DNA from 2 places in the Paenibacillus azoreducens genome. Region 1 is predicted to be linked to the other one. Evidence: riboswitches for the same ligand, from Rfam matches in the RefSeq annotation. Region 1 holds a riboswitch; the other holds the start of a gene.
What was found. A riboswitch is a leader RNA that binds a small molecule or an ion and turns the genes downstream of it on or off. The one in region 1 is predicted to bind glycine.

Region 1 (9,245 bases):
CAGAAAGTCGCGCAGCTCGCTCGGAGCCGCTTGGGAGTCCAAGATTTCGATTTCGTCTTTGCCGAAGGCCCGTAGTCCGTAGGTGTAGCCGCTCATACCGCTTTCCGTGCCGACAAGGCCAAAATGCACGAGATTTAACAAAGGGAGCATATCATCGGATTTCATAAGGTCCGCGAATTCCAGATAAAGTTCGGGTTGAAAGACGGTACCTGAAGTATAAATTCCGATGGCGTTCGGAAGTTTCAAACAACTGGCCGCAAGCTTCGTGTACAGTTTGGCGCTGTCGAGCGGGGAGCCGGACCGGGTGAAGACAGCTAATATGATCTGAGCGACATGCGTTTTGGTGACTTCGACGGCATCCTTCCACAAATAGTTGGCCTGCGCGAAATATTCGGCTTCGCCATCCGGTACGGGAGCGTCGACAAAGCTGACCGCCAACATGAAGCCATCCACGTCAAAGACAAGAGTTCCGTCTTTTTCTTTAGCGGCATTTTGCTCCTCTTCCTCCGGCGGCGGACAAGAGATGTCCCAATCCTGCAGCAGGTTTGCTTTGATTTGTTCCAGATCGCATTCTGACGAGTTGAGCAGAACGAATCCGTTAAAGATGCCGGATGAATCGTCTTCGGCTGCTTCTTCCTCTTCCGATGTTGCATTTTGTGATTCCGCCTCGATCGCCGCCGCTTGCTTCATCCAATACTCGCGGATCATTTCGACGATAGTTATTGCTTCTTGCTCCGCCGTAGCCGGGTCATACGGCTGCATCTCGCTGAACACATGGCCGCAATGCTGCGTATCGGATAGGTCTTCATAACCGCCGCAAACGCCCAGCAGCCATTTTCCGAGCATCGATTTTTTATACTTGAATATGTAGTAGTGCATGTCGTGCAAATCAAATTCTCCGGCAATTTCGATTTTGCTAGGCTCCCGGCCGAGCTCATGTTCATCCGCCAGCCATTCAATCATGGATTGCATAGCCGCTTGTTGCTGGGTTGTCATTAATCTCCCGCCTTTTATATAAAATTATCGTCCTATAATTGTTTATACTACTAACTGTTGGAATGGAAAGCAATTTATCTAGAAATTCCTAAACAAATAAGAGAATTTTTTATTAATAGATTGTTTTGAGGCGCCTCCATTTGATGAGACTTTATTTGATATAAATTATATTATGGACCAACTGACATCAATTGAGAGAAGTATGCTTCAAATGCTATTAAATAACTATCGTTTGGACATTGTAGCGAATAAATTATCATTATCGCTGCTTCAGATGGAATCAACAATAAATTCCATCCAGAGAAAGGTACGATTCTATTATACTGAAGGTTTTTGATCAAGCTGGATTTCTGCATTAGTAAAGCTTAAATTGCTCTTTTACCCTGTGAAGTATTGGAAAGTTATATGGAAAAAACTAAAGAAAAGGGCAGAAAAATTCTGCCCTTTATCGAAGTACGCCCAGCATGGGCGTCATCTCTAGGGTGAAAGTCCTGAACGGGGGCTGGCGAGCGCCTACCGTTAGCCAAGGGCAAGGGTGTCTGTCGCGAGGCAGAATCTGAAGGAAGCCGGAGGCAAAAGCACGGGCCAAGGTACACGAACTGGATTCGAGGCAGGGATAGCCGGATGAGTTGCCTTCACACAACGAAATCCCAAGCCGCCAAAGGCTATTCCTGTAAACTCCAGTGGTCGCGGGCGGAAATATGACGTTCTTATCTGGGGAGACCTGCGGGAGAAAAAAATGCGAAGTCACTTCGTAACCACAGCCTTCCGGCTGTGCTGAACCCGCAGGAGTCAGCAGAGGCCATAGTACGCGAGTACGGGACACCGGAAAACGGAAGGGCCGAACCGAAAGGAGAGAGGAAACCGATGCGTTCGAGTGAAAAGCGAAGACAGCCGAATATCCCGCAAGGGAGCTTCCAGCAGAGAGAAGCGGTGAAGCCGCAAGGGTATGTTGGAGCGCCGAGCTCTTCACCGGCACAAGTCGCCCCTTCCTCTCGCGAAGACCAAAACGACCTGCTGGAGAACATGCTCGAAGGAGATAACCTTCGGCTCGCTTACAAGCGGGTGGTCCAAAACGGAGGAGGTCCTGGTGTGGACGGTGTAACGGTAGCCGAGCTACAAGCTTACCTGAAAACTCACTGGGAAACGGTGAAAGCCGAACTTCTGGCGGGAACCTACCGGCCGGCGCCAGTCAAACGGGTGGAAATCCCCAAACCCGGAGGCGGCGTACGGCTGCTCGGTATCCCGACCGTAATGGACCGCTTCCTCCAGCAAGCGCTTCTACAAGTGATGAATCCGATGTTTGATGCTCACTTTTCGTGGTACAGCTACGGCTTTAGATCCGGAAAGCGGGCTCATGACGCAGTGAAGCAAGCGCAGCACTATATCCAAAGCGGCCGAAGATGGGTCGTAGATCTGGACCTGGAGAAGTTCTTTGACCAGGTGAATCATGATATGCTCATGGCCAAGGTGGCACGGAAGGTGAAGGACAAGCGAGTGTTGAAGCTGATCCGAGCTTACCTGAGTGCCGGAGCGATGGAAAACGGAGTTTGCCAAAAGACCGAGGAAGGAACGCCGCAAGGTGGTCCGCTCAGTCCACTCTTGGCCAACATCCTGCTGGACGATCTGGATCGAGAGCTTCACCGGAGAGGATTGCGGTTTGTCCGCTACGCGGACGACTGTAATATCTTCGTCGCGAGTAAACGAGCAGGAGAGCGTGTGATGGAGTCGGTGACACGCTATGTAGAAGGAAAGCTAAAACTGAAAGTGAATCGGGAGAAGAGCGCGGTGGACCGGCCATGGAACCGTAAGTTTCTTGGCTTTAGTTTTCTGTCGAACAAGAAGGCTACGATTCGACTAGCCCCCAAGACGATACACCGATTGAAGGAGAAGATCCGGGAGCTCACAAGCCGCACCCGCCCGATAGCGATGGAAGAGAGGATTGCTCGTCTCAATCGCTATCTGATGGGTTGGCTGGGCTACTTTCGTCTGGCCTCAGCCCAGAAACACTACGAGAGATTGGACAAATGGATCCGAAGAAGATTGCGCATGTGCCTATGGAAACAATGGAAGCGAGTACGTACGCGTATCCGAGAACTCCGGGCCTTGGGCGTGCCAGACTGGGCCACTTTCATCATGGCCAACTCCCGCAGAGGAGCTTGGGAAATGTCCCGAAACATGAATAACGCCCTTCCGACATCCTATTGGGAAGCGAAAGGGCTGAAAAGTCTGCTTTCTCGTTATTTGGAACTTCGTTAACCTTTTGGAACCGCCGTATGCGGACCCGCATGTACGGTGGTGTGAGAGGACGGGGGTTCGTCACCCCCTCCTACTCGATTTTTTTTATACTGTTCTCAATTTGCCTTACCGTAATTTGTCCAGCAGATTATAGTAATAATATGTTTTGAACCTTTGTTTGCCATCAGAAAAAATAATTCTGTTTGCTTCCAGAATGGATAAATATCTTCTACAGGTTGCCTCTGAAATATCTGCTGTGGATGAAATGGTATGGACTGTAAATATCGGTTTTTGAAAAACAGCATCGATCAACTTTTTGACTCCGCTGCTGTTGATGAGTGATTGAGCTACATCTAAATCGTGATCATATAATTTGTTGATCTCATTAATTAGCCTGATATTTTTGTCTGCTTGAAGAATAATCGCTTCAAGGAAGAAGAGAACCCATTGATTCCAATCTCCTTTATATCTAGTGTCGTTAAGATAACGATAATATTTGTGTTTATCCCGTTCTAATGCCTCACTTAAGAAGAAATTAGGATAGTCAATTACCTTTTTGCTATATAAGTACAAAGGAATTAATATTCGGCCTATTCTTCCGTTCCCATCAAGAAAGGGGTGTATAGTTTCAAATTGGGCGTGAATGATGGCGATTCTTACAAGTTCATCAAGGTCATCTTGCGGGTTATTGATATAAATTTCAAGATTGTTCATATAACTATTGACCAAATGAGGTTGTGGAGGAATATAAGTAGCGGTTTCAATAGTGCATCCCTCGGGTCCGATGAAGTTTTGTATCGTTCTATACTCACCAGGGGACCTGTTGCTTCCTCGCACATTATTGGACATTAGAGTTATGTGCATTTCTTTGAATAGTCTGGTTGATATCGGGAGAATGGATAATCTATCCATTCCATCTCGTAATGCATGATAATAATTTAGAACTTCTTGTACATCTTTATTATTTTTTCTACTGTGTGCCTCGACTTCGAGGACCTCATCCAAGGTTACTTGGGTACCTTCAATTTTAGTCGATTGTACTGCTTCATTCAGCATAACAGGATTTAATAATAGATGTGAAGGAAGCTTTGTATTTTGAAGTAATACTTGGTACTGTGCAACCTTTTTATTCGCTTCAATTAACTCGTGGAGGAACATGAGCTGGTTAAGACGATCATTGCCTAACGGCAAATTCTCAGGTGTAAATGGTACTTGTGCCATCTGAACTCCTCTCTTTCAAGAGATATCACATTATTTTATTTACATTTTAACCGAAATATGATTCTAAATACATATATAATGGAAATAAGAAACGAAAATTGCGAAATTTGATGTTTAAATGGGTTGATTTCCCTGTTGGGAGATAGAGTGTACTTAAAAGCAATGCCGCATGCTGCCTGGGACATTGGCAGCATTCCCTGCAATGATCGTCTTCCGGTTATCTGTTCTAGGCGAAAAGCATCGTTTTTTCGGGACATTTCGCGAAATGGGTTGTGCGCCGAGCGATGTTTATATACGATCAGTCCAAGCTTTTTATTTCGCAAAGGCTAATGAATTCCAATCGCGACGGATACGGGAGGGAAACAATGAAATTCTCGAAGATGATGATGGCAACGGTGATATTGGGAGGCGTCTGCCTGTTGGGCACGGGTTTTACGACGAAACAGCTGGGCGCAGAGGTGACCCCGGAACAATCCGAGCAGGATGGCGGTGAAATCCGTGTTCCGCACAATGAGCGTCTGCTTCTGTCCACCGACCAGAAGTGGATCGAGAAGGAAGGGCATCTGTCCGACATGATCCGGCTGCAATGGACGGCGGACCGGGCCAAACCCGCGATCGCATGGGCCGATGAGAAAGGCATGGACAAGACAGCCATCATCTCCCATGACAAAGCAAATAATCCGGAGCAGCATGATCATAAGCATATGTCGTTCGAGACGACGATGTCGCCAACAGGAGAATACGCGAATCAGCTGTTCACTCGTTTAGAAATCCCATATGACACTGACGTCAGCGAAATCCGCACCCACTCATCCAACTTCAATGTAATGAACGGCATTTTGCGGGTAGCAGGAGAAACCGGTACGAACCGGGACCTTCAGTTCAGCGTAGCCGGCAAGGATAATGAGACGACGCCAAGATGGGCCGTTCGGGCGGACAGCTCGAAGGAAGCGGGTGAAAATACAGGGGCCGACCTGCAGTTTGTCCGTTACGACGATGAAGGCGAAGCGGTCGATTCCGCACTCACCGTGCAGCGCAGCGGCGGCAATGTCGGTATAGGCACGGACGACCCCGACACCAAGCTTGATGTGAACGGGGACAAGCTGCGCGTCCGCAACAAGTATACGCCTGCTTCGTCCAAAGAAGCCTGCAGTCAGGGGCAGATCGCTTGGGACGATCAATATGTATATGTTTGCGTTGCCAAAGACAGCTGGAAAAGGACGGAGCTATCGTCCTGGTAACCTCTGCCCGAATGGCGGTACAAAACGGACCACATGCCATTGAGTCATTCGGAAGGTAATTATATCCAATAAAACAAACATCCTTGCCAAATCGTACAGGCAATCCTATAATGGTAACCAATCAAAAATTGCATATACACTGGATGAAGTTTACGGGAGACAAGCGGCAGCTTGGCCGAAGGGGCATAAACTCTCAGGCGCCAAAAGAGTTGGGATCGTACCCAGACTTGGGAGGCAGGACCGTAAGTGGACAGAACTCTGGAGAGACTCCATCAATGGAGCACCGAAGGGGCAATACGCGTGAGGGGAAGAATCCCATAACGTGTGGAAACTCTCAGGTAAAAGGACAGGGATTGCAGGATCGGTTACCGAATTTGAACACGCACAAGATGTGCATCGTTTCACATTCTTGGCGTGCGTAAGATCTGCAAATGTGTCCCCAGAGTCAAATCCTTGGATTTGGCTCTTTTTCATGTCGTCTAGGAGAATGCAACATCATGAGGGGGAAAAGGAAATGCATGTATTAGAGCTGGTAAACCAATGGGTATGGGGAGCTCCGCTGCTCATTTTATTGGTAGGCACAGGAATATGGCTGACCTGCCGGCTTGGTCTGCTGCAGGTGATAAGGCTGCCGCTTGCCTTAAGACTGATATTCAAGGCCAAAAATGAAGGCGAAGGCGACGTATCGAGCTTCGGCGCCTTGGCGACAGCGCTTGCCGCGACGGTCGGTACAGGGAATATCGTCGGGGTTGCGACCGCAATCCAAATTGGTGGTCCCGGAGCGTTATTATGGATGTGGATCGCCGCGTTTTTCGGAATGGCAACGAAATATGCGGAAGGGGTATTAGCGGTCAAGTTTCGGACGATGGATGATAAAGGTCAGGTCTCCGGCGGGCCGATGTATTATATTGAACGGGGGCTTGGCAGCAAATTTAAGCCGCTGGCCGTATTTTTCGCCATAAGCGGCGTTCTGGTGGCGTTGTTCGGCATCGGGACATTCCCGCAGGTGAATGCGATCGTATCTTCGACGCAGTCCAGCTGGGGAGTCCCCGCGATCGTGACAGCGGGAATCATGACAGTGGTGACCGCATTAGTCACTTTGGGCGGAATCAAAAGCATCTCGCAAGTGTCGACCAAGGTTGTCCCTGTGATGGCCATCATTTATATCGTTGCTAGTTTTGTCGTGCTGATCACATTTGCCGATCAAATCCCGCATGCAGTAGCCCTTGTTTTTGAGGGCGCATTTAACGGTGCGGCAGCGGGCGGAGGTTTTCTTGGCGCAACCGTCATGATGGCGATCCGAAATGGGGTGGCGCGAGGCGTGTTTTCGAATGAATCGGGCCTGGGGAGTGCGCCGATTGCAGCGGCAGCCGCAAAAACCAAGTGGCCGGCGGAACAGGGGCTCGTTTCGATGACAGGCACTTTTTTTGACACGATCATTATTTGTACGTTAACGGGGTTAACCCTGATCGTCACAGGGGTCTGGCAGGGAGCTGAACGCGGGGCGATGATGACCCAGGCGGCATTTGATGCCGCGATTCCGTACGGATCGATCATTCTGACGATATGTCTGATGTTATTTGCGTTTACGACGATTTTGGGCTGGAATTATTACGGCGAGCGCTGTATCACATATCTGTTTGGCGTGAAATCCATCCTGCCGTATCGCATTGTATTTATCCTTTTGATCGCCTTTGGAGCTTTTATCAAACTGGAGGCTATTTGGCTGCTTGCGGATATTGTAAACGGGCTGATGGCGCTGCCGAATTTGATTGCCCTATTAGGTTTATCAGGGGTAGTTGTGGCGGAGACACACCGATATTTGCAACATATGAAAAGTCAAAAGTTAGGCTGATAGAATAACAATGGCATGGATACGTCTGTACGGTTTCGTACGCGGCTCCATGCCTTTTCTAGTTTAGATCTCACCAAGGCAGAAAATCACCTTATACCATTCAGCTTGCGGAAAGCCTCCGGCGTCATCCCTTCCATACGTTTGAATAGCGTACTAAAATACCCCGGCGTCGTAAACCCCACATGCCCGGCGATTTCGCCGATCCGCGCATCTGGGCATTCCAGCAGTCGTTCCTTGCTTTTCTGGATGCGGAGCTGGTTCAGGTATTCCATGGGGCGTTTGTTCAGGATTTTGCGGAAAAGAAGGCATAAATGCTGTGTGGATACCCTGAGCTGTTCGGCGAGCTCCTGCAGCGTAATATCCCGCTGATAATGGTTTTCCATATAGTCAAAAACGGGTTGCAGGCGCAAATACCCTTGATCGGTAGAGGAAGCATGCATCCTGTCGGTCATGAGGTCAATGAGGAACATATAGGCCAGCTTGGAGCATTCCAGTCCCGCAAGCGGCTTGTCGGAGCATGTTAAGGACAGCGCGTTTTTCATATGATTCAGGATCAGTTCTTGGCTTTGCACTGTATAGACGCCGGAAGCATTTATACCGGCCAAATGAGCAAGGCTCTCGGCATCCCGTCCCATAAACGTGATCCAGTACACTTCCCATGGCTTCTCCATACTGTAATAGGCATGCTCTTCGTCGGGATATAGGAACATGCCCGAACCCGGTTTTACCCGGTATGCCTGGCCGCCCACCTTGAGTTCGCCTTGGCCGGATACACAGTGCAGCCATTGGAACTGAGGGTAGCCGTCCGGCCGGTGGATCGGTTCCTGATGATTCCAATGTCCCGCCCCCGTCATATAAATCGGAAGCTGCATCATCGTATCGCTTTGCATGAGAAACCCAAGCTTGTTTGCCATGATTCTTTTACACCTCCATTTTATCTATATGCGAAAATCGTTAAGTAAATACGAATATTTCGTTCTACATCAAGGCTTATTGGTATCTTATAATGTTAATATAACATAACTAATGATAAGGAACGATGAAACTTAGGGAGACGCCGCCTCCGGTAGGGAACAGGTTTAAGCGTTCGCATGATCAGATCCGGCTGAAGGTGGAAAATAAGCCTGCTATCATCGTTTTCTTGCTGAGAGGAGACGGAAAAGTTGACCGTACAGCCTTACTGGGAAAACCCATCCATATTGCAAGAGCATCGCGAACAAGCCCGCGCTTCCTATATTCCGTATGGAGATGTGGAAAGCGCACGCACGGGCAAACGAGCCCGCTCACCGTGGTATCAAACACTGAATGGCAGCTGGAAGTTCCAATATAACCGGCGGGCCAAAGATATCGGCACCGATTGGACCCGGGAAACATTCGATACGACGGATTGGGATGATCTGCTTGTTCCATCTTGCTGGCAGGTACAAGGGTATGATCAGCTTCAATATACGAACGTTAATTATCCATTTCCTTATGATCCGCCATATGTGCCGGACGACAATCCTGCCGGTTTGTATGTAAGGGAGTTTCGTGTTGGCGAGAATTGGTCAGGTAAAGACACGTACATCATGTTCGAGGGTGTGAACGCTTGCTTCTATCTATGGATTAACGGAGCTTACGTCGGATACAGCCAAGGCAGCCGCGTGCCCGCAGAATTTAACATCGCTTCATATGTACGCCAAGGAAGCAATAAG
Region 2 (9,245 bases), 2.5 Mb from region 1:
ATCTACCCGCCGTTCGTGATAACCTGTGCCCCAAACCCATAAATTCCATCCATCGTATTTGCCGTCGGGACGTTCATATTGAATTTCGACTTTTTTAACCTGGCGCGGCGTGCCTCCTACTTCTTCATACAGCACCATCATCGACAAACCGGCAACGGCCACTTCTTCATCCACGATGCAGTCCAAAGCCTCATTCCCGGCATGTTTGCTGTTCACCGCCACTTTCCATCCGGTCAAGGAAAACGGAATGTCCAGGTTGATTTCATGGCGGTTGGCGTTATAAACGACAATAATATTTTTCCAAACGTCGCCATTCGCATAATCCTTCAGCATATAAGCCACCGTGTTATCCTCGCTGCGAAGCATCTTCAAATGTTTTTCCACCTGCTCTTTGGAGGTCATGCGAAAGGCCGGATGGTTTTTTCGGAGCTCGATCAGTCCGCGGTAATAATCGAAAACCGGTTTGAATTTCCGCTTGTTTCCCCAACGGATCGCATTGACGATATCCCCGCTGCGGTAGCTGTTATGGTCGCCGTATTTCGTGCGCAGCAGTTCGTCGCCGGCCTGAATCATGGGTATTCCCTGCGAGGTCAGAACGATGCCATTGGCCAAAATAGCCCTCTTTACCGTCTCGCTTTGCAGAACATGCTCCTTGTCTACGCTTCGATAGGGTTCGGACCGCTCCACCATTTCCCGTAAGCTTCCTCCGCCGACCAGCTCCCCGTCGCGGATTTCCTGAAATCCGGCTTCCATTTGTTGGCCCTGCGTCTTTAAAATTTTATCCCACAAATTCAGATTATCATGGACGGTCACATAATTGATCGTTTCTAGCGGTGAATCCGCAAAATCATGCACAGCCCCTTTAATGCCCTCGATAATTTCCGCCTCCATTTCCGGCCGGCCTGTGGCAAACCCTTTCCCCTGCCCGTCGCTGTCGCCTTTAATCGCTGCGCGAAAATGATCGTTAAAGACGGAGAACCCCTTGCTTCTTTGAGTGCCTTTCAGCGTTTGCTGCCGCAAAGGCAAAGGCGTCTCTCCGCCTGTCCACGGCTCCCCGTAAATCAATATCGAAGGGTCCACCTCGCGGTGGATCTCATCGGCAATTTGCGTGATCGTGTCCGTATCCATCAATCCCATCAGATCAAAACGGAAGCCGTCAATATGATATTCCTCTGCCCAGTAGCGGACCGAATCCAAAATGTATTTTCGCATCATCGGTCGCTCCGTTGCCAGCTCATTGCCGACGCCTGAACCGTTCGCAAGCTTGCCCTCGGCATCCCTACGATAATAATATCCCGGAACAACCGGTTCAAACGGACCTTCTTCCACGTTGTACGTGTGGTTATATACCACATCCAAAATGACGCGGATACCCTTGCGGTGCAGAGCCATCACCATTTCCTTAAACTCGCGAATTCGCACCCCCGGCTTAAGCGGATCGGTTGCGTAAGAGCCCTCCGGCACATTATAATGCTGCGGATCATACCCCCAATTATATTTCGGCTCGGATGAATCCGGATCATCCACCCGCAGCTCGTTCACCGTTTGAAAATCGGAAACCGGAAGCAGATGGACATGCGTAACGCCAAGCTCCTCCAGATGGTCGATGCCGATTTTATTTCCTTCATCATCGCGCAGTCCTGTTTCCGTAAATGCTTTATATTTGCCTTTATACTTAAAACCCGCTTCCGGGTCCGCCGAAAAATCCCGCACATGCAGCTCATACAGCACGGAATCCTGCAGACTCTCCATAGGCGGCCGCTTATCTTCCTCCCATCCCGGCGGGTTCCAAGCTTTCAAATCGACGATGGCCGATCTTGCCCCATTAGCGCTGACTGCGCGGGAATACGGATCTGCGGCATAACGGATGCCGCCATCCCGGCCTTCGATTTTATACATATAATACCGCCCTGCGAGATCGCCAAAGAAACGGAGGAACCAGACGCCATCCTTCCATTCCTTCATGCCGATTTCAAGGCCGCCTGCATGGTCGGTTACCTTTCCTTCGGAGTTATAGCTGCCCGCATCTTGGTAAAGAGCCAATGATACCTTCCTGGCGTCCGGCGCCCAAAGCCTAAATATGCTTTCCATTCCGGAATAAGTGCAGCCCAGATCGCGGCCGTCGTAATAAGCTGTGTCATACATGATTTATACACCACCACAACATAAACATTCGATGTATGCAAAAATAGCTTCATCACATCCTATGTGTTTGTGTTGCCAATTGCAAAGGTTTATATGCGCTTTGCAACAGCCCAAATTTGAAACGGCCGTTCGGTGATTTATATTTCAGGATTTTGCAAAATTCGATCCCAACCGCTTCCGGGTACAATATATAGACGAACTAAACCGTTTCGCTCTATATATTGCTGATTGAAAGTTGCTCCTTGGATTTTTGCAAAATGCTCTTTTATAGCCGTTAATATGTATAAAAAGGAAAATTCGTTCAATCGGGATCAATTTCCTTCATGGATGTATATGAAGTGATTGAACCTGGATATTAATCCATGATGAAATGAATTCAGGGCGCTGCCTTTTTCAGACAGCCGATCATGTAAAATAGAGAAATGTTGCAAAGGTACTTCTTTATCAGGAATTTATAGCGTTAAATGAAAAATTGTTGCGAAAGTACATCCTTTTCAGGCTTTCTATAGCGTGAAACGCAAAATTGTTGCGAAAGTACATCCATTTGACCATGGATCGTTTGCTTATGCCTAAAAGCTGGGGAAAAGATGCACTTTTGCAAGCTTTCTAGCCATAATCGCCTGGAACGCTGAAATAGATGCACTTTTGCAACTTTCCGGATGGAGCAGCCAGTCAATTGATTCCATTGGCCGGGACCACTTCGTGTCCTCTGTCAATTGATTCCGTTTGCCGGGACCACTTCATGTCCTCTGTCAATTGATTCCGTTTGCCGGGACCACTTCATGTCCTCAATCAATTGATTCCATTGGCCGGGGCTCACTTCATGTCCTCAATCAATTGATTCCATTGGCCGGGGCTCACTTCAAGTCTTAGCACTCGCAATCATAATTCGATTGTGATGTTTCTCATGTTAGGTTCCCCCCTTCTCATGTTCTATTTCCCACTAGTATAGGGAACAAAAAAACCGCCCCACATAAATCTTGGGACGGCCCTCCGTAAAATATATAATTATTCTTCAATAAATTTCTCGTATTGCTCCGCGTCCAGAAGTGCCGACAGCTGCTCTTCCAGATCGCCTTCCACCTCGATCTCCAACATCCATCCGCCGTCGTACGGCTCGCTGTTTACGAGTTCGGGCTCATCGCTGAGCTGCGAATTGATTTTCGTGACTTGACCGCCGACAGGACAGAACAGATCCGAAACGGTTTTTACGGACTCGATAGTCCCGATGCTCTCCTCGGCTGCAACTTCCGCGCCTTCTTCCGGCAGCTCCACAAACACGATATCTCCGAGCTGATGCTGCGCAAAATCGCTGATTCCGATGCGCACGACGTTTCCGCTTACCTTTTCTACCCATTCATGATCCTTGCTGTACCAACGGTTCTCTTTCACATTGCTCATTTGTTCACAACTCTCCTTCGATTAGTGTAATGATCTTCGTAACATGTTACTTTGATGAGCCATTATTTGGTGTCTGACGGTGGTTGTTTGGCTTCTTTGGCTTCCTTGGCTTTGCGGCGGCGCTGCTCGACCAGTTCTTTGGTCAGCTTGCGTCCGGTAGGTGTTGCGGCCAGACCGCCCTTACCGGTTTCGCGGTGTTTGGTCGGCATGGCGCTGCCCACCTCAAGCATGACGCCGATAACTTCATCGGCAGGAATCACGCTGCCGACGCCGGCAAGGGCCATATCGGCTGCTGCCAGCGCGGTGACGGCCCCCAGACCGTTCCGCACGATGCAGGGGATTTCAACCAGCCCGGCAACGGGATCGCAGATGAGGCCCAGGCAGTTCTTCAAAGCAAGGCCTACGGCATGTACAGCCTGTTGCGCCGAACCTCCCCGCAGCTCGACCATCGCCCCGGCCGCCATGCCGATCGCGGATCCGACTTCGGCTTGGCAGCCGCCCTCCGCGCCGGAAATCGAAGCGTTGTTGGCGATAACGAAGCCGATCGCGCCGGCGGTAAACAAGCCGTGAACCAGCTTGTCGTCATCCCAGCCGAACCGCTCCTGCGCGCTGACGAACACGCCGGGGATAATCCCGCAGGAGCCGGCGGTCGGCGTGGCAATGATTCTGCCCATGGAGGCGTTCACTTCAGATACGGCCAGCGCATATGCCATCGCCGTCGCGGACGGACCGCCAAGCGAAGATTCGCCTTGCCGCATGTAATCCGCCACTTTTTTGGCGTCGCCCCCCGTCAGCCCGCTGCGGGATTTGGTATTGCCTGTCAGTCCTTTTTGGACGGCTTCCTTCATGACCTGATAATATTCCGCCATCTGCCGGAATACCTCATCCGCAGAAATGCCCGTTTCCTTGGCTTGATCCGCCAGCATTACTTCTGCAATCGTTTTATTTTCTTTTAGACAGATTTCTGCCAGCTGATCCAGCGTTTCGAATCTCATAAGTCCATTAGCTCCTTTGGGTCAAATCAATCAACGTCACTTCCAAAACATGCGGCAGTTTCAACATCTCTTCGATCAGGCTCCCCTCAGGAGCAGAATCCAATTCAAACACCGTCATGGCCGCTTCGCTTCGTCCTTTGCGGTCCACGTCCATATAACCGATGTTGATCCCTTCGCGGCTGAGCAGCGATGTCAAACTGGCAAGCACGCCCTGACGGTCGGAATGGGTGACGGCAATCGTCGGATACTCCCCTGTAATCTGCACGTCAAAACCGTTCAGCGAGTAAACCGCTATCGTACCTCCGCCGATCGAAGCCGCCACGATCTCGGCCTTGCGGTCTCCGCCCCAAAGCGATATTTTCACGGAGTTTGGATGGGGACCGTTTCCTTTTCCTTGCACCCATTCCGTGACCATCCCGGCTTTCTCCGCTTCAAGATCGGCTTCCGGAATCCGTTCATCGTCTGTGTCAAAATTAAGAAGCCCGGCCGTTAAAGCCAAATCCGTCCCATGCCCCCAATAGGTTTCGGCAAAAGATCCGAACAAGGTCATCTGCGCTTTCTCCGGCTGGCAACCCAGCAGCTTGCGCGCAACTCTCCCAATTCGTACGGCGCCAGCGGTATGGGAACTGGAGGGGCCCACCATGGACGGACCGATGATAGAAAATACATTTTTGAATCTCAAGGACTTCCACGCTCCTGTGCAAGTATTCGTATCAGGAATTTGAACAGTTTTCAAAATGGTTTATGTCCCGCGGACATCATCAGCTCTGCTGAAAAACGCATACAATGCATAGTTTTCAAAAGAAAAAGACAGCAAAAAAGGCATGCAGCACCTTTTTCTCTGTCCTTTGTACCTGAGAGTTTAAACGGAAATCACCGTTTCCGCGTTCCCCTTGGGTGGCTGACGCTCTCTCCAGAGCCGCGTCCGGCGACGGTTCCTTGTACCTGAGAGATTAGCCGCCTGTATGTGCGTACATGCAGCTTGCTCCTTCGGTGCCGCCCTCCTTGCCGGGGACGGTCTCTCCCGTTCGCCTTCATCCGCTATATATCGAAATCAATTATGTTTTGGAACCATTTACAATCCTAATCACCTTAAGAATAAAGCAGAGGGAACAGCGGTGTCAATATAACGAAAGCCATTTCCCGCATCCAAGGCCAGCCCTTGCCGCTATGCATATTGTGGAGTGTCTGCCGCCTATATCCGCATGCCGCTGCGGATGTACTTCATGGCGCCAAGCGCAATGCCGGAGCCGGTCATTAATCTGTATAAAAAAGGAAGAAAAAATCAAAAGATTTTGTGAGATTCTTCCTTGCCTTGAATCCTGGGTTTTTGCCTCATAATTCTGTTGACATTCCCGCCGCCTTTGAGTATTAATGGTAGTAAGACAATTCAATAGCGGATGAAGGTAATGGGAGAGATTACTGATTTAATGCGTGTTCAAAAAAGGCCGGTTTTCAGCACCGAGAAGGTTGGATGAAGATAGGGACGAAAGGAGCGGAGCGTACGTAGTGGGTACGTGAGCACCAGAAGGCCCGGCTGAATTCAAGATTCGATGCCGAGTTCACTTCCTGATTCACTTCGTGTTAGATATAGAATTCATGAGTTATCAGCACAGCTGATGAAATTCTATATCGCAAGAAAACCTACCTTTGCATCGCGGTCGCTCATCCTTGTATTGACCTCGATTGGTTTTCTTATCAAAAGCGGACTTTTTGAACAACCTCTTTTATATAGTGACGCCGAAGGAGTAAACCCTTACAACAGGGTGAATCTCTCAGGCAAAAGGACCATTATCGGACGCATCTCTGGAGAGAATTCTTGACCGAAGAATCACCCAAGGGGAAACTTGCCTGCCGGCACTGAAGCTTTATTATCCTTTAGTCTTACAGCGGCCGTATTTGGCAAGGTAACTCTCAGGTACCAAGGACAGAGCATAAGAACCGGTATGCCGCAAAATGCGGTATGCTTATTCTTCTGCCTGTCCTTTTTGTGTTTTCGGGATTTTGCAAAATCCTCTTTTTAAAAATGTGAATAGAGAAGGAGATGGAAACGTGTCCGAGCTGAAACGTACCCCGCTTTACCCTCTGTATGCCGAAATCCCTGGCGTGCGGTGCATCGATTTTGGCGGTTGGGAGCTGCCGGTCCAGTTTAGCGGCATTCATAAAGAGCATGAGGCCGTTCGTGAAGCCGCCGGTTTATTCGATGTGTCCCATATGGGAGAGTTTATGGTGAGCGGTCCGGAGGCCGAAAGCTTTATTCAGTACATGACCGTCAATGATGTAACTAAACTCGAACCCGGCCAGGCGCAGTACAGTGCCCTGTGTTATCCGGACGGAGGCGTCGTTGATGATTTGCTGATTTACAAGCTGGAAGAGCAGTCTTACATGCTTGTCGTCAACGCATCCAACATCGACAAAGACTGGGAATGGCTGCAGCAGCATCTGAAAAATGGAGTTCAAATGACCAATCAATCCGACGAAACGGCTCTTCTCGCGATCCAAGGACCTAAAGCGGAGGAAATTCTGAATCCCCTCGTAGATGCGGATCTGTCAGCGCTCGGTTCGTTTCACTTCCTGCAAAATGTAAACTTGTTCGGCGCATCCGTCCTTATCTCGCGCACAGGTTATACCGGTGAAGACGGATTTGAAATTTACCTTAAAGCGGCGGATGCTCCCACTGTATGGAGAGGATTGTTCGAGCATGGAGAAGCGCACGGACTGCTGCCCGCAGGACTCGGCGCCCGCGATACGCTCCGGTTTGAAGCGAAGCTGCCGCTTTATGGCCAGGAACTGTCCAAAGAAATCTCCCCGCTGGAAGGCGGCATCGGCTTTTTCGTGAAGCTGAACCAAGAGGATGATTTTATCGGCAAACAAGCGCTACAGCAGCAAAAAAGCAGCGGCGTTCCGCGGAAACTGGTCGGCGTGGAAATGATTGACCGCGGCATCCCGCGTTCCCATTATCCTGTTTATGCCGGCGACACGCAGATCGGTGAAATCACTACCGGAACCCAATCGCCAACCCTCAAACGCAACCTGGGCCTTGCTTTGATTGACAGCAATCATGCCGCGACCGGCACGCAGGTTGAAGTGGAAATACGCGGCAAACGTCTGAAAGCCGAAGTTGTAAGCACGCCTTTTTACAAAAGAGCCCGAAAAGGAGCTGACTCCAAGTGAAACATCGTTATTTGCCCATGACCGAGCAGGATCAGCAGGAAATGCTGAAAACCGTCGGACTGAACTCCATCGAAGATTTGTTCAAGGATATCCCGGACGAAATCCGGTTTAAAGGCGAACTGCCCGTATCCAAAGGTCTGGACGAATATGCCCTTACTACCCACTTGTCCGCCCTTGCCGCCAAAAACGCCAATACCGACCAATACCCAAGCTTCCTTGGCGCCGGACTTTATGACCATCATATTCCGTCCGTGATCAACCATGTGGTATCGAGATCGGAATTTTATACCGCCTATACGCCTTATCAAGCCGAAGTAAGCCAAGGCGAGCTGCAGGCCATATTCGAGTTCCAATCCTATATTTGCGAACTTACGGGCATGGCTGTTGCCAATGCCAGCATGTATGACGGCGCGACAGCCCTTGCTGAAGCCGGTTCACTGGCAAGTGCGGCTACCAAGCGCAGCAAGCTCGTGATCTCCTCTGCCGTTCATCCGGAATCCAGACAGGTGATTCACACCTATGCCCATGGTCTCGGACTCGACATCGTGGAAGTTGGCACCAAAAATGGCGTAACGGACATGGAAGAACTGGCCAAGGTTGTCACAGGCGATACCGCCGCCGTTCTGGTGCAAAACCCGAACTTCTTCGGTTCGGTTGAAGATCTCGCTGCGATCGGCAACCTGATCCATGCCCACAAAGGCCTCATGGTTGTAAGCACCAATCCATTGTCGCTGGGACTTCTGGAAGCACCCGGCAAGCTTGGCGCCGATATCGTGGTGGGAGACGCCCAACCGCTTGGCATTGCAGCTTCGTTAGGCGGTCCGACTTGCGGATTTTTCGCCGTATCCAAGGATCATATGCGCAGAATGCCGGGACGGATTGTCGGCCAGACGGTCGACCGGAACGGCAAACGCGGTTTTGTGCTGACGCTGCAGGCCCGTGAACAGCATATCCGCCGTGAAAAAGCGACCTCGAATATCTGTTCGAACCAGGCGCTGCTTGCGCTTTGCGCCTCCGTATATTTGTCGGTGATGGGCAAACAGGGACTGATCGATGTCGGCAAACTTAACTTGCAAAAAAGCCATTACGCCGCAGATCGGCTGACCAAAGTGCCTGGCGTGACGCTGGCGTATACGGCTCCATATTTTAATGAATTTGTAATCAAGCTTCCTGGCGGCGCATCCGTTTCCGACGTCAACAAGAAGCTGCTCAAGGAAGGTTTTCTTGGAGGTTATGACCTTGGCCGCTCGTATCCGGAGCTTGAAGGACATATGCTGATCGCCGTGACCGAACGCAGAACCAAAGAACAGATTGACCAATTCGCATCACTGCTGGAGGGCTGTTTATGATACAGGAAAAAGCATTGATATTTGAACTGAGCCATCCCGGACGTATCGCATACTCCCTGCCGGAACTCGACGTGCCGGAGCTGGAAGCGGAATCCGTCATTCCGGCCTCCATGCTGCGCAGCGAGCCGGCGGCTTTGCCTGAAGTATTCGAAGTTGATGTTATCCGCCACTATACCGAGCT

Region 2: another riboswitch for glycine. It lies ahead of sdaAB (L-serine ammonia-lyase, iron-sulfur-dependent subunit beta); the one in region 1 lies ahead of L6442_RS31195 (alanine/glycine:cation symporter family protein).

The regions. Positions count from the first base shown of each region.
Region 1 covers NZ_AP025343.1:6,958,121-6,967,365, reverse strand. The annotation lists gene L6442_RS31215 (DUF4261 domain-containing protein) at 1-996, opposite strand, end outside; gene ltrA (group II intron reverse transcriptase/maturase) at 1,864-3,255, shown strand; gene L6442_RS31205 (Fic family protein) at 3,361-4,455, opposite strand; gene L6442_RS31200 (hypothetical protein) at 4,821-5,696, shown strand; glycine riboswitch at 5,945-6,056, shown strand; gene L6442_RS31195 (alanine/glycine:cation symporter family protein) at 6,211-7,551, shown strand; gene L6442_RS31190 (AraC family transcriptional regulator) at 7,638-8,465, opposite strand; gene L6442_RS31185 (glycoside hydrolase family 2 TIM barrel-domain containing protein) at 8,715-9,245, shown strand, end outside.
Region 2 covers NZ_AP025343.1:2,155,528-2,164,772, reverse strand. The annotation lists gene pulA (type I pullulanase) at 1-2,145, opposite strand, end outside; gene gcvH (glycine cleavage system protein GcvH) at 3,154-3,546, opposite strand; gene sdaAA (L-serine ammonia-lyase, iron-sulfur-dependent, subunit alpha) at 3,609-4,541, opposite strand; gene sdaAB (L-serine ammonia-lyase, iron-sulfur-dependent subunit beta) at 4,549-5,223, opposite strand; glycine riboswitch at 5,465-5,578, opposite strand; glycine riboswitch at 6,245-6,342, shown strand; glycine riboswitch at 6,346-6,474, shown strand; gene gcvT (glycine cleavage system aminomethyltransferase GcvT) at 6,594-7,715, shown strand; gene gcvPA (aminomethyl-transferring glycine dehydrogenase subunit GcvPA) at 7,712-9,064, shown strand; gene gcvPB (aminomethyl-transferring glycine dehydrogenase subunit GcvPB) at 9,061-9,245, shown strand, end outside.